2 regions of the Pseudoalteromonas sp. H103 genome follow, and region 1 is predicted to be linked to the other one. Evidence: predicted binding sites of a transcription regulator. Region 1 holds the regulator's gene; the other holds the start of a gene.
The links. The regulator NrdR, encoded in region 1, represses ribonucleotide reductase genes. The targets are predictions, from matches to a motif close to AAACACNANATNTNGTGTTT.
Positions count from the first base shown of each region.

Region 2: a site for NrdR is predicted at 3,339-3,358, ahead of nrdA (class 1a ribonucleoside-diphosphate reductase subunit alpha). Genes of this name have one in related genera too.

Region 1 is NZ_LOFG01000006.1:19,715-26,368, forward strand. Features, by position in the region: gene ribBA (bifunctional 3,4-dihydroxy-2-butanone-4-phosphate synthase/GTP cyclohydrolase II) at 1-369, opposite strand, end outside; gene ATS74_RS05890 (riboflavin synthase) at 399-1,052, opposite strand; gene ribD (bifunctional diaminohydroxyphosphoribosylaminopyrimidine deaminase/5-amino-6-(5-phosphoribosylamino)uracil reductase RibD) at 1,069-2,205, opposite strand; gene nrdR (transcriptional regulator NrdR) at 2,208-2,657, opposite strand; gene glyA (serine hydroxymethyltransferase) at 2,762-4,018, opposite strand; gene thrC (threonine synthase) at 4,289-5,572, opposite strand; gene thrB (homoserine kinase) at 5,584-6,519, opposite strand; gene thrA (bifunctional aspartate kinase/homoserine dehydrogenase I) at 6,529-6,654, opposite strand, start outside.
Region 2 is NZ_LOFG01000015.1:484,961-491,614, forward strand. Features, by position in the region: gene nrdB (class Ia ribonucleoside-diphosphate reductase subunit beta) at 1-870, opposite strand, end outside; gene nrdA (class 1a ribonucleoside-diphosphate reductase subunit alpha) at 937-3,219, opposite strand; gene ATS74_RS11965 (HAD family hydrolase) at 4,264-4,944, opposite strand; gene ubiG (bifunctional 2-polyprenyl-6-hydroxyphenol methylase/3-demethylubiquinol 3-O-methyltransferase UbiG) at 4,944-5,654, opposite strand; gene gyrA (DNA topoisomerase (ATP-hydrolyzing) subunit A) at 5,833-6,654, shown strand, end outside.

The DNA.
Region 1 (6,654 bases):
TTGTACGATATCGCTTGGTACAGCCCCCTTTGCAATAGCAGCTTGAACTGTACGCGCTCTATCTGCTGCAGATATGCCCGTTGTTACACCTTTAGATGCTTCAATCGACATAGTAAAGTTAGTAGAAAACGCTGCGCCATTGTTTTTAACCATTAATGGTAAATCAAGTTGCTCACAACGCTCTTGAGTCATGGTTAAACAAATTAGACCACGGCCATGAGTAGCCATGAAGTTAATCGCCTCTGCGCTAATATGCTCAGCAGCTATTATTAAATCGCCTTCGTTTTCTCTATCTTCATCGTCCATTAAAATAACCATTTTTCCGTCTTTAATGTCGTCGATGATTTCTTGTGCGCTGTGTAAATTCATAAATTTGCTCGTGTAAGTTATCAGTGTCGTTATTTAATAAAACCAGCTTTAGCTAGTAAACTCATTGAAATGTCTGAGCCTGTAGGTTGCTCAGCGCCTTTAATTAGACGTTCTAAATAACGTGCAATTTGGTCGACTTCTAAATTAACCTGCGTCCCCACTTTAAAATCAGCGATGGTCGTTTGCTCGCTAGTATGCGGTACTATTGTTAGTTTAAATTTATTACCTTCAACAGCGTTTACTGTCAGACTTATGCCATCAATACATACAGACCCTTTATAAGGGATGTATTTCATTAAATTTTCATTGGTGCTCAACCAGTACTCTGTTGCGCGGGCATTAGGTGTAATGGCAGTAATTGTTGCTATACCATCTACGTGCCCTGACACTAAATGACCACCTAAGCGAGATACTGGCTGCATCGCTTTTTCAAGATTTACAGTTTGCCCTAAAGCATAATGAGCAAAGCCTGTAAGGCTAATTGTTTCGTTGGATAAATCAGCGCTAAAACCATCTATATGTTTATCTACGACAGTTAAACATACACCGTTGGTTGCAATGCTATCGCCAAGTTTTACATCTTTCATATCAAGATCAGCACTTTGGATGCGAATAGCTAAGTCGCCTTGTTTTTTTTGTAGTAAGGCAATTTTGCCTGTGGCTTCAATTATTCCAGTAAACATAGTGCTACTCTTTTTATTAAGTGGTTTTAATGAGTTTTTTTACTGCAGTTATACGTAAGTCGTCGCCAATACGTACACACTCATTAAATGTTAAATGAACTGTATTTTGCATACTCGTCAATTCAGGAAAATTTACTAAACTTTTTGCATCACACCCCATTAATTTTGGTGCTAAGTAAAATACAAATTCATCAATTAAATTAAGTTCAGACATTTTACCAGCAAGTGTAGCACCTGCTTCTAGCCATACATTATTAATCTGTAATTGAGCTAACTGCTGTAAAACCTCAGTTAAATTAACCTTTGCGTTAATCTCACTTACTTCTATATGTCTTACAAAATGCGGCCACTGCTTTGATTTATCAACCTTGGTGGTAAAAATTATTATGTCATTTTCAATACTAAATAAGGCAAGTTCAGGTGTTAATCTATTTTGCGAGTCAATTATAACACGCACAGGTTGGCGAAGCGGTAAATCTGTAGGTAAAGGTTGTGGCAATTCGTTTTGGCGTACATTAAGTTTTGCATCATCAACAAGTACGGTATCTGCACCGGTTAAAATTGCGCAGCTTTGAGCGCGATACAGCTGCACATCTTGGCGTGCTACAGAACCTGTGATCCACTTACTTTGGCCATTTTTAAGTGCGGTTTTACCATCAATACTTGCGGCCATTTTACATGTTACGTAAGGCAAGCCTTGCTCCATACGCTTAAAAAAACCTAAATTAAGTGCACGAGCTTGTTGCTCTAACAATCCAAATGCAACTTCAACACCAGCATCGCTAAGTATTTTAAGCCCTTTACCAGCTACTTGCGGGTTGGTATCAACCATTGCAGCTATAACTTTTACTACACCTGCGGCTTTTAAACCTTCAGCGCACGGGGGAGTGCGTCCGTAATGGCTGCACGGTTCAAGCGTGACATAAGCCGTAGCGCCTTTTGCCTTCTCACCAGCCACTGCAAGCGCATTAACCTCAGCGTGTCCCTGCCCTGCAAGCTGATGAAAACCTTCACCAATGATTTGGTTGTTTTTAACTAACACACATCCCACATTAGGATTTGGTGTTGTTGTAAACCGACCTTTTTTGGCAAGTTCTATGGCGCGCGCCATATACATTTCATCTTGTTCGGTAAATGGTATTTGGCTTTGCATTATTACTCCCCTAAACGGGCAATTTCTTCACCAAACTCGCGTATATCTTCGAACGAGCGATACACAGAGGCAAATCTTACATACGCTACTTTATCGAGCTTTTTAAGCGCTTCCATAATGCACTCACCGACTAAGTGGCTTGATATCTCCCGCTCACCAGTAGCACGCAATTGAGATTTAATAATATTAACGACTTCATCGACTTGTTCGGTACTCACTGGACGCTTTTCAAGGGCGCGGTTAAGGCCATTTAGAAGCTTATCTTCGTTAAATGGTTCTCGGCTGCCGTCTTGTTTTATTACGCGCGGCATAACGAGCTCTGCCCCTTCAAATGTAGTAAAGCGCTCGTGGCAATCGTTGCACTCACGACGACGGCGAACTTGGTGGCCTCCACCGACTAGGCGAGAATCAATAACTTTAGTATCTTTTGCGGTACAAAATGGGCAATGCATAACTCGGTACTTCCGTTTTAAAACAAAAAAGGCCGCTAAATAGCGGCCTTTTATCTTAGCAAAAAACTAAGTGGTTGTGATCTAAATTACAGCTGCTTGTACAATTAAGCGTATACAGGTAATTTTGCACAAATTGCTTTTACTTTTTCTTTAACTTGCGCTTGTACAGACTCATCGTTGATGTTGTCTAATACGTCACAAATCCAGCCAGCAAGTTCTTTCGACTCAGCTTCTTTAAAGCCACGACGTGTAATTGCAGGTGAACCAATACGCAAACCAGAAGTAACAAACGGTGAGCGAGGATCGTTTGGTACAGAGTTTTTGTTAACTGTAATGTTTGCATTACCAAGCGCTGCGTCGGCATCTTTACCTGTGATATCTTTATCGATTAAATCAAGTAAGAATAAGTGGTTTTCTGTTTTGTCAGATACGATTTTGTAACCACGTTCTTGCATTACAGCAACCATAGCTTGTGCATTTTTAACTACTTGAGCTTGGTATGTTTTAAACTCTGGTTGTAGTGCTTCTTTAAATGCCACTGCTTTTGCAGCAATAATGTGACATAAAGGACCACCTTGGCCACCAGGGAATACAGCGCTATTAAGCTTTTTGTAAATAGCTTCATCACCACATGCAGAAATAATTAAACCGCCACGAGGGCCAGCAAGTGTTTTGTGTGTTGTCGTTGTTACAACGTGTGCATGAGGTACTGGGCTTGGGTAAACACCCGCAGCAATTAAGCCTGCAACGTGAGCCATATCAACAAATAAGTAAGCGCCTACTTTATCTGCAATTTCACGGAACTTAGCCCAATCAACAATACCTGAGTACGCTGAGAAACCACCAATAATCATTTTTGGTTTGTGCTCAAGTGCTAGCGCTTCAACTTGTGCGTAATCAATTTCGCCCGTTGCTTCATCTAGACCGTATTGAATTGCATTGTAAAGCTTACCAGAGAAGCTTACGTGTGAACCGTGCGTTAAGTGACCACCATGAGCTAAGCTCATACCTAGTACTGTGTCGCCAGCATCTAATAATGCTAAGAAAACAGCTGCGTTTGCTTGAGAACCAGCATGTGGCTGAACGTTCGCATAGTCAGAACCAAATAACTCGTTTGCACGGTCAATTGCTAGTTGTTCAACAACATCAACGTGCTCACAACCGCCATAGTAACGTTTGCCTGGGTAACCTTCAGCGTATTTGTTTGTAAGCTGTGAACCCTGTGCTTCTAGTACACGTGGGCTACAGTAGTTTTCTGAAGCGATTAATTCGATGTGCTCTTCTTGGCGAGCAGTTTCTTTGTTTATCGCGTCAAATAACTCTGGATCAAAATCCGAAATATTCATGCTACGTTCTAACATTGGGGTCTCCTAGGGCAACGTGTATGGTGTTTTTTAGAGGCTTTATTGTACGCTTTAAACGACTCTTTGCCTACGCTCTTAAGTTGAGGATATTTAAACAGGGATTGAAACTATTTCACAGGGTTTTTAAGATGATATTTTTTTATAAATGCATTAATAATTTAAATGAATTTTATTTTTTACATTTAATTAGTTAATGATAGCAGCGTGCTAATACCTATTTTAAATAATAAAAAAGCGGCCTAAGCCGCTTAATTTTTCGCTACTGGGTTAACCTAACTTTGCCAGTATTTCAGTGCGTAACGCATCATAATCGGCGTTAATATCGCTTGCTAAGCACGGTTTAGCTAATGCATCGCTTAATGGTTTTGGCATATCCAATTCAATATTTAAAATCTCTTCTACGCTTTCTTTAAATTTAGCAGGATGTGCTGTTGCTAAAAAGATACCCGCGGCACCAGGTGCTCTATTTTCAACAAGACCTTGGTAAGCAATCGCCGTATGTGGTTCTGCTACATAGCCTGTTTGTTGAATATTTTTCATCACAGTTTGTGTATCTTGCTCGCTTACGCTGCTTGAATAAAAGTTATCGTAGCTAAACCAGTTATTATCTAACATTGTTTGCACGCGCGGCCAGTTATTAGGTTTACTTACATCCATCGCGTTTGAAAGCGACTCAAGCGTTGCGTTTGGCGCCCAGTTTTTATCAAGCATAAAGCGCGGAACTGTATCATTTTGATTAGTTGTAGCACTTAGTTTACCTACTGGCATACCGATTACCGCGCCAATCATGGCGGCACATACATTACCAAAGTTACCGCTAGGTACTGAAATATGCGCTGTTGCACGTTTTTCTTTAGGTAATTGAGCAATGGCTTCAAAGTAATAACACACTTGCGCTACTAGGCGGCTAATGTTGATTGAGTTAGCTGAATTAAGGCCAAGTGTTGATTTAACTTCATCATCTAAAAACGATTTTTTAACGAGTTCTTGGCAGTCATCAAAGCTACCTTCCACTGCGTAACAATGAATATTATTACCAAGCGTTGTAAAAAGCTTTTGCTGAGCAAGTGAAATTTTGCCTTTAGGGTATAAAATTACCACATCTATATTTGGCTTATTATAGAAAGCATGCGCTACAGCAGCGCCTGTATCCCCTGATGTTGCGGTCAAAATGGTAACTTTTTCACCTTGATTAAACTGCGCTAAACACTCAGCCATGAAGCGTCCGCCAAAGTCTTTAAACGCAAGCGTAGGACCATGAAACAACTCTAAGCAGTATGTATTTTCTTCAACTTCTACTAGCTTAACCGGAAAGTTAAATGCATTTTTAACCATTTGAGCAACCGTATCACTTGGTAACTCGTCACCAATAAGGTGCGATAAAATTTTGCCACTGCGAGTAACAAAGTCCATATCAAGTAAGGCGTCTACGTCAGCCATTGGAGCAAGAGATTCAGGAAAAAAAACACCTTGGTTGCGCCCTAAACCTGTTTTTACCGCTTCAACAAACGACACTTTTTGAGAACCATCTTTTAAATTATGTAATTGCATAACTGCCTATCCTATAAAACGTTTAATTGACGCGTGCCGTCGTTATCTAATTTACAAATGTGGCAGAACCCCTGCTCATTTATATAATGTTGCTCTAGCCACTGTGCACATTTCTCAGCAGCTTCTAATGTTTTACACACTGTAAATAGCGTAGGGCCTGCACCTGAAATACTCACAATTTCTGCACCAAGCACTGGCAAACTTGCTTTAGCTTCCTTAAACCCTGTTATTAATGGTGCACGATACGGCTCAGCTATATCGTCTTGCATAATGCTAAGTGCATCGTCAAAACGCTGCGTTAATAATAAACTACTAAAAGCAGATAAACGCTGTGCAAACTCAACACCTGCGTGCATGCTTAGCTCTTTTGGTAATACCGAGCGAGCTTTTGCGGTATTAAGCGAAAAGCCAGGAAACGCAGCAACGTAGTACCAGTTTTCATCAACTGGTAACGCAATTGATTTATCAGGGATTAAATCGCCTGTAAGCTGCAGCCCACCTAAATAACATGGCGTAATATTATCGTAATGACGACCACCACTTACTATTGCTTCAAAGTCAGCCATTAGCTCAATGAGCTCAACTTGGCTTAAATTAGTGTGTGCAAATTTATCTAATGCGGCAAACGTTGCTACTACTGAACACGCGCTAGAGCCTAACCCTGAACCAATTGGTAGGTTCTTTTTAAGCTCTAATTTTACGCTTGGCATATTTGGCGCTACACGTGCTCTAAAATGTACCAAGCATTGATACGCTAAGTTTTCGTTAGGATCACTCGGTAACTTATGAGCATATTCGCCAGAACAAACAAACTCATCACTTGGTGCAGCACTAACAACAGCTACATCACCTAATAAGCTGCCATCAATTGGCGCAAGGGCTGCGCCTAACGCATCAAAGCCTACTGCAAAGTTACCTATAGATGCCGGAGCATATACTTCAATCATAATGAACTCCTAGCGAGATAACGTTTTTAAGATATCAGCAAATACGCCTGCGGCTGTTACTTCAGAGCCTGCGCCGTAACCGCGAATCACAAACGGACGTGGTTGGTAATATTGACTTAAAATTGCTAAGGCGTT
Region 2 (6,654 bases), on a different contig from region 1:
GTACTCTGCCCATTCTTTTTCTTGCTCAGCTGCTTCTACAAACATTTTAATGGCTTCGTCGCGGCACTGCGCAGCAACAATCGCCATTTCTGGGTCGTCTTTACCATCTTGCATAATGTTTAAAATATGCTGAGTACCCGAAAGGTGAAGTGCTTCATCACGTGCGATTAGCTTGATGATTTTAGCGTTACCTTCCATTAATTCACGTTCAGCAAACGCAAACGAACATGCAAAGCTAACGTAAAAACGAATTGCTTCAAGAATGTTTACCGACATCATAGCAAGGTAAAGTTTCTTTTTAAGTTCGAATAAATTAACAATAACTGTTTTACCGTTAATCTCGTGTTTGCCTTCGCCATATAGGTTGTAAAGCGATACAGAATTAATTAAATCATCGTAGTACGTTGTTACTGCATCAGCACGCTCGCTGATCTTGTCATTACTCACAATATCATCAAAAATAAGCTCTGGTGATTGCGTTACGTTACGAATGATGTGCGTGTATGAGCGACTGTGAATTGTTTCACTAAATGCCCATGTTTCTATCCACGTTTCTAGCTCTGGAATAGATACAATAGGAAGTAGGGCAACGTTAGGCGATCGCCCTTGAACACTATCAAGCAATGTTTGATATTTTAAGTTACTTAAAAATATGTGCTTTTCGTGATCTGGTAATGCTTGAAAGTCTAACCGGTCTTTACTTACATCTACTTCCTCAGGACGCCAAAAGAAAGACAGTTGCTTTTCAATTAACTTTTCGAAAATAGGGTATTTTTGTTGATCGTAACGCGATACGTTTACAGTTTGGCCAAAAAACATTGGCTCTTGCATTTGGTTATTATGATTACGGCTAAAAGTAGTATAAGACATGTTTATCACTCAAAAAACTATCAGAACAAAGCGGGCTAAACGCCCGCTTAAAATTAAAATCAGCAACTATATTTTACACGCGCCGCCTGCACAATCGTCATCTTCGACTTCTGGCGTGTCGTCTTGTGCATCAGATGCACCATCGCGTGTATTATGGTAGTACAAGGTTTTAACACCTAATTTGTAGGCGCCTAGTAAGTCTTTTAATAAGACTTTCATAGGTACTTTACCACCTTCGAATTTGTTTGGATCATAATTAGTATTGGCCGAGATAGTTTGGTCAATAAATTTTTGCATTATGCCTACAAGTTGCAAGTAACCATCGTTTGATGGAATATCCCACAATAGCTCGTAATTATCTTTCAAACGTTCGTACTCAGGTACTACTTGCTTCAAAATACCGTCTTTACTTGCTTTAACGCTAATGTGACCACGTGGTGGCTCAATACCGTTAGTTGCGTTAGAAATTTGCGACGATGTTTCTGATGGCATTAACGCACTTAGTGTTGAGTTACGCATACCGTGCTCTTGAATGCTCGCACGAAGTGAATCCCAATCTAGGTGAAGAGGTTCATCACAAATTTTGTCTAGGTCACGTTTGTACGTATCTGTTGGCATAATACCTTGAGAGTACGTTGTTTCGTTAAACTTAGGACATGCACCACGTTCTTTAGCAAGCTCATTAGACGCTTTCATTAAGTAATATTGAATCGCTTCAAATGTTTTGTGAGTTAGCGCATTTGCGCTGCCGTCTGAATAACGCTTACCGTTTTTAGCTAAGTAGTATGCGTAGTTGATTACACCTATACCTAACGTACGACGTCCCATAGTGGCATTACGTGCAGCCGGTACTGGGTAGTCTTGGAAATCAAGTAAGTTATCAAGTGCACGTACTGCAAGCTCAGCGAGTTCTTCAAGCTCATCAAGTGACTCTATTGCACCTAAGTTAAACGCAGATAGTGTACAAAGAGCAATTTCGCCTTCTTCGTCGTTCACGTTATTTAGTGGCTTAGTTGGCAATGCAATTTCTAAACATAAGTTAGATTGGCGAATTGGCGCCACTTTAGAAATAAACGGGCTATGCGTATTACAGTGATCCACATTTTGTAAGTAAATACGACCTGTGCTCGCACGCTCTTGAGCAAACATTGAGAAAAGCTCAATTGCTTTAATACGCTTTTTACGAATTGAGTCGTCTTGCTCGTATTTAATGTATAACGCGTCAAACTCGTCTTGGTCTTCAAAGAAGGCGTCGTAAAGACCTGGTACGTCTGATGGGCTAAATAACGTAATATAGTCGTCTTTAATTAAACGAGAATACATTAATTTATTAAACTGTACGCCGTAATCTAAGTGACGAACACGGTTGTCATCTACACCACGGTTATTTTTAAGTACGAGTAGGTTTTCTACTTCTAAGTGCCAAAGCGGGTAGAATAATGTTGCTGCGCCGCCGCGTACACCGCCTTGTGAACAGCTTTTAACCGCTGTTTGAAAGTGCTTGTAAAATGGAATACAACCGGTGTGGTATGCTTCGCCGTTACGAATATGGCTACCTAGAGCACGAATACGACCTGCGTTAATACCAATCCCCGCACGCTGAGAAACGTATTTTACAATAGCTGACGACGTTGCATTGATTGAATCAAGGCTGTCGCCACATTCAATAAGTACGCAAGAGCTAAATTGACGAGTAGGCGTACGTACACCCGACATAATAGGCGTAGGCAATGATATTTTGAACATTGATACCGCATCGTAAAAACGTTTGATGTAATCAGTACGTGTTTCACGTGGGTAGTCAGAGAACAAGCTCGCGGCCACTAAAATATATAAAAACTGTGCACTTTCGTAAATTTCACCCGATACACGGTTTTGAACTAAGTATTTACCTTCAAGCTGTTTTACTGCTGCGTAGCTAAAGTTAAGATCGCGAGAATGATCTAGGTATGCATCTAGCTCGTCAAGCTCTTGCTCTGTGTAATCTACAAGTAAATGAGCGTCGTAGCGTTTGTCTTCAACCATTTTTGTTACGTGGTCAAATAAACGTGGTGGCTCAAACTGACCATACGCTTTTTTACGTAAATGGAACACGGCTAAACGTGCCGCTAAGTACTGGTAATCAGGCGATTCTTTTGAAATCTGATCTGCAGCTGCTTTAATAATGGTTTCGTGAATATCTTTAGTACGAATACCGTCGTAAAACTGAATGTGTGATTTTAATTCAACTTGCGAAACCGATACGTTTTTTAAACCTTCGGCGGCCCATTCAATAACGCGATGGATCTTATCCAGATCAAGAGGCTCTTTACGCCCGTCACGTTTGCTTACAGATAACTGTTGGTTCATTTGCCTGTATTCCTTGGGGATTATGTATTTTGACCAATGCTTTATACCTCGCAATCGCAAGGTACATACTCATTTATTATAAGTTTCACCGTATTGGCGAATTTAATTGAATAACATTTGGCCACAATATCTGGTGTTGTTCAATTTGGAGATCACAAGATAGTGTGGTCTGAGTTGTTTTGCAAGGGACATAATTGCCCCTGTTTGTGGATAACTTTGGGATAACGTACTTGTGTTAGTAGACACTCACCTTCGAACAATCATTTAAGTTGAAATATGTAAAAATCAACTAATGTTCTACTAAATTTACGCAATTTTAAAATAAATTTCGACTGGTTTTTTTATCATCAAGCTTTGCGTAAAAACTAACACGATCACAATATATAGTGTTTATTAATTAACATAGCACTATATGTGGCTTCAGTGTACTACCTAAGTGAATTGTTTAGTGTTCATGGTAGAACGCTTTTATAAATGAAAAGCATAATTAGAGGTAAGATATAGAAATGGGCTAAAAGATAGCCCATTTAAATTTATACAAAGAGCATGCTGCTCAGTGTAATAATTTTAAAAATACCTATTATTACACTTTCTGATATTTCTATAGATAAACTGAACTTCAACTTTAGTTATCCTAAATCTGAGTTTAGTCACTTGCCGATAATATAAGAATAAGATACGCTCAAACTTCCACACTAGGGCGCTTTCCTAAAATTTTAGCAAGTGTCTTTGCTAACATCATATTCAAACCTTGGGTATGATGTTAGCCCCTCCACCTAGTTGAAATATCAATTCCATCAAAGTGTTAATAAAACTTTAATGTGGTCTGAGTTGTTTTGCAAGGGACATACTTGCCCCTGTCTGTGGATAACTTTGGGATAATGTAATTATGTTAGTAGACGCTCACACATAAATGACAATTAAACTAATGATCTGCTAAATTTACGCAATTTGAAAATAAATTTCGACTGGTTTTATTATCATCAAGCTTTGCGTAAAAACTAACATAATCACAATATATAGTGTTTAATAATTAACATGGCACTATATATGGTTGAATCCATCAATCGGACTTTGCCAGTTAAAGTTGGCATTCCAGCTAACAGCTTCGTCAATGCTAGGTACATAGCCCCAAAGTGCTGTGGCGGTATGCATACCTGCAGCTTTGCCTGCTTGAATGTCACGCTGTGCATCGCCAATGTACAAGCAGCGTTTAGGGTCTACCCCCATCAGCTTTGCACTATGTATAAGTGGTAAAGGTGAGGGTTTAGCCTCAGCTAAAGTGTCGCCACTGATCACAACACTTGCATCTTTTAAAGCGGGAATAGCAGCCACTAAAGGATCAGTTAAAAAGCCGGGCTTGTTAGTCATGATCCCCCATTTGATCTTTTTATGAGAAAGCGCAATAAGTAGTGGTTCTATACCAGAAAAACAAACGGTTTGATTTGCTATGTTTGCAGCATACTCATCAACAAGCTGTTCAATAAGTGTGCTTTGTGCTTGCTCAGGCCATAACGCTTTAAAACCAGCTTCTAATAATGCACCAGCACCGTTAGAGGCAGCAGGGCGATAAACATCGCTGGTTACTTCATCTACGCCTTGCGAGCGAAGTACAGCATTCAAAGCAGCGCCTAAATCATCTGCGGTATCAAGAAGCGTACCGTCTAAGTCAAATAAAAACGCATCGTAATTTACAAGTGAAGTGGGGGTTTGAGAGCTAGCCATTAAGCTAACTTCTCAAAATGAAGTATGTAATTAACGCTTACATCTGTATTTAGTGTGTATTGCTTTGAAAACGGGTTATACGTTAATCCTGCACTTGCACGCACTTTTAATCCAGCTTGCTCTGCCCATGCGATTAATTGCGCAGGCTTAATAAACTTTTTATGGTCGTGCGTACCTTCTGGTACCATTTTTAGCAGCTTTTCAGCGCCAACAATGGCATACAAGTAAGACTTAGGTGTTTTATTAAGGGTAGAGAAAAAAACGTCTGCGCCTGGTTTAGCAAGCTCTGCTACAGCATGAATGATAGAGGCAGGGTCGGGCACGTGCTCTAACATTTCCATACAGGTAATCACGTCGAAGCGTTCAGGATGCTGTGACGCAAATTCTTCGGCAGGTACTTTTATGTAATCTACATTTACACCTGTTTCTAAACTGTGTAATTTGGCAACAGTTAAGGGCTCTTGCCCCATGTCTATGCCTGTTACGTTTGCCCCCATACGCGCCATACTTTCACTGAGTATGCCGCCACCGCAACCTACGTCGAGTGTTTCTTTGTCGAAAAGGCCTTGAGTTTTATTAGCTATAAAGTCTAATCGTAATGGGTTAATTTCGTGAAGAGGTTTAAATTCCCCGTCTTGGTCCCACCAACGCTCTGCGATGGCTTCAAATTTTGCTATTTCTGCGTGATCTACATTTTGATGTTCGGTCATAAAATACTTCCTCGTCAATCTGAGGCCATTATATAGGGCTAAATTGATAAATCGCAAAGTTTTGCGCCTGTAAATCCAAATTAATTGTGATAGCATGGTCACTTAGAAATAATAACAAATACTCTTGGCGCCTAATACCGGGTTGCAAAGAGCTGATACTGAAGGAATGTGATATCAAATGACTGATCTCGCCAATGAAATTCTGCCAGTCAATATTGAAGACGAGTTAAAAAACTCCTACTTAGATTACGCGATGAGTGTAATTGTAGGACGTGCACTACCAGACGTACGTGATGGTTTAAAACCTGTTCACCGCCGCGTTTTGTTTGCAATGAACGAGCTTAGTAATGATTGGAACAAGCCTTACAAAAAATCGGCCCGTGTGGTCGGTGATGTAATCGGTAAATACCACCCACACGGCGATAGTGCAGTTTATGACACAATAGTCCGTATGGCACAGCCATTCTCTCTACGTTATATGCTTGTAGATGGCCAAGGTAACTTCGGTTCGGTTGATGGTGATTCAGCAGCGGCAATGCGTTATACAGAAGTACGTATGGCAAAAATGTCGCATGAGTTATTGGCCGATCTTGAAAAAGAAACGGTTGATTTCGTACCTAACTACGATGGCACAGAGCAAATTCCTGACGTTTTACCAACGAAGGTTCCTAACTTATTAGTAAATGGTTCATCAGGTATTGCGGTAGGTATGGCGACTAACATCCCACCACATAACTTAACTGAAGTGGTTAATGGCTGTTTAGCACTTATTCAAAATCCTGATTTAACTATTCATGAGTTAATGGATTATATCCCAGGCCCTGATTTCCCAACTGCTGCAATTATCAACGGTAAAAAAGGCATCGAACAAGCCTATTTAACTGGCCGTGGTAAAGTGTACATGCGTGCACGCGCCGAAATCGAAACCGATGAAAAAACGGGTCGCGAAACAATCATCGTTCATGAAATTCCTTATCAAGTAAATAAAGCACGCTTAATT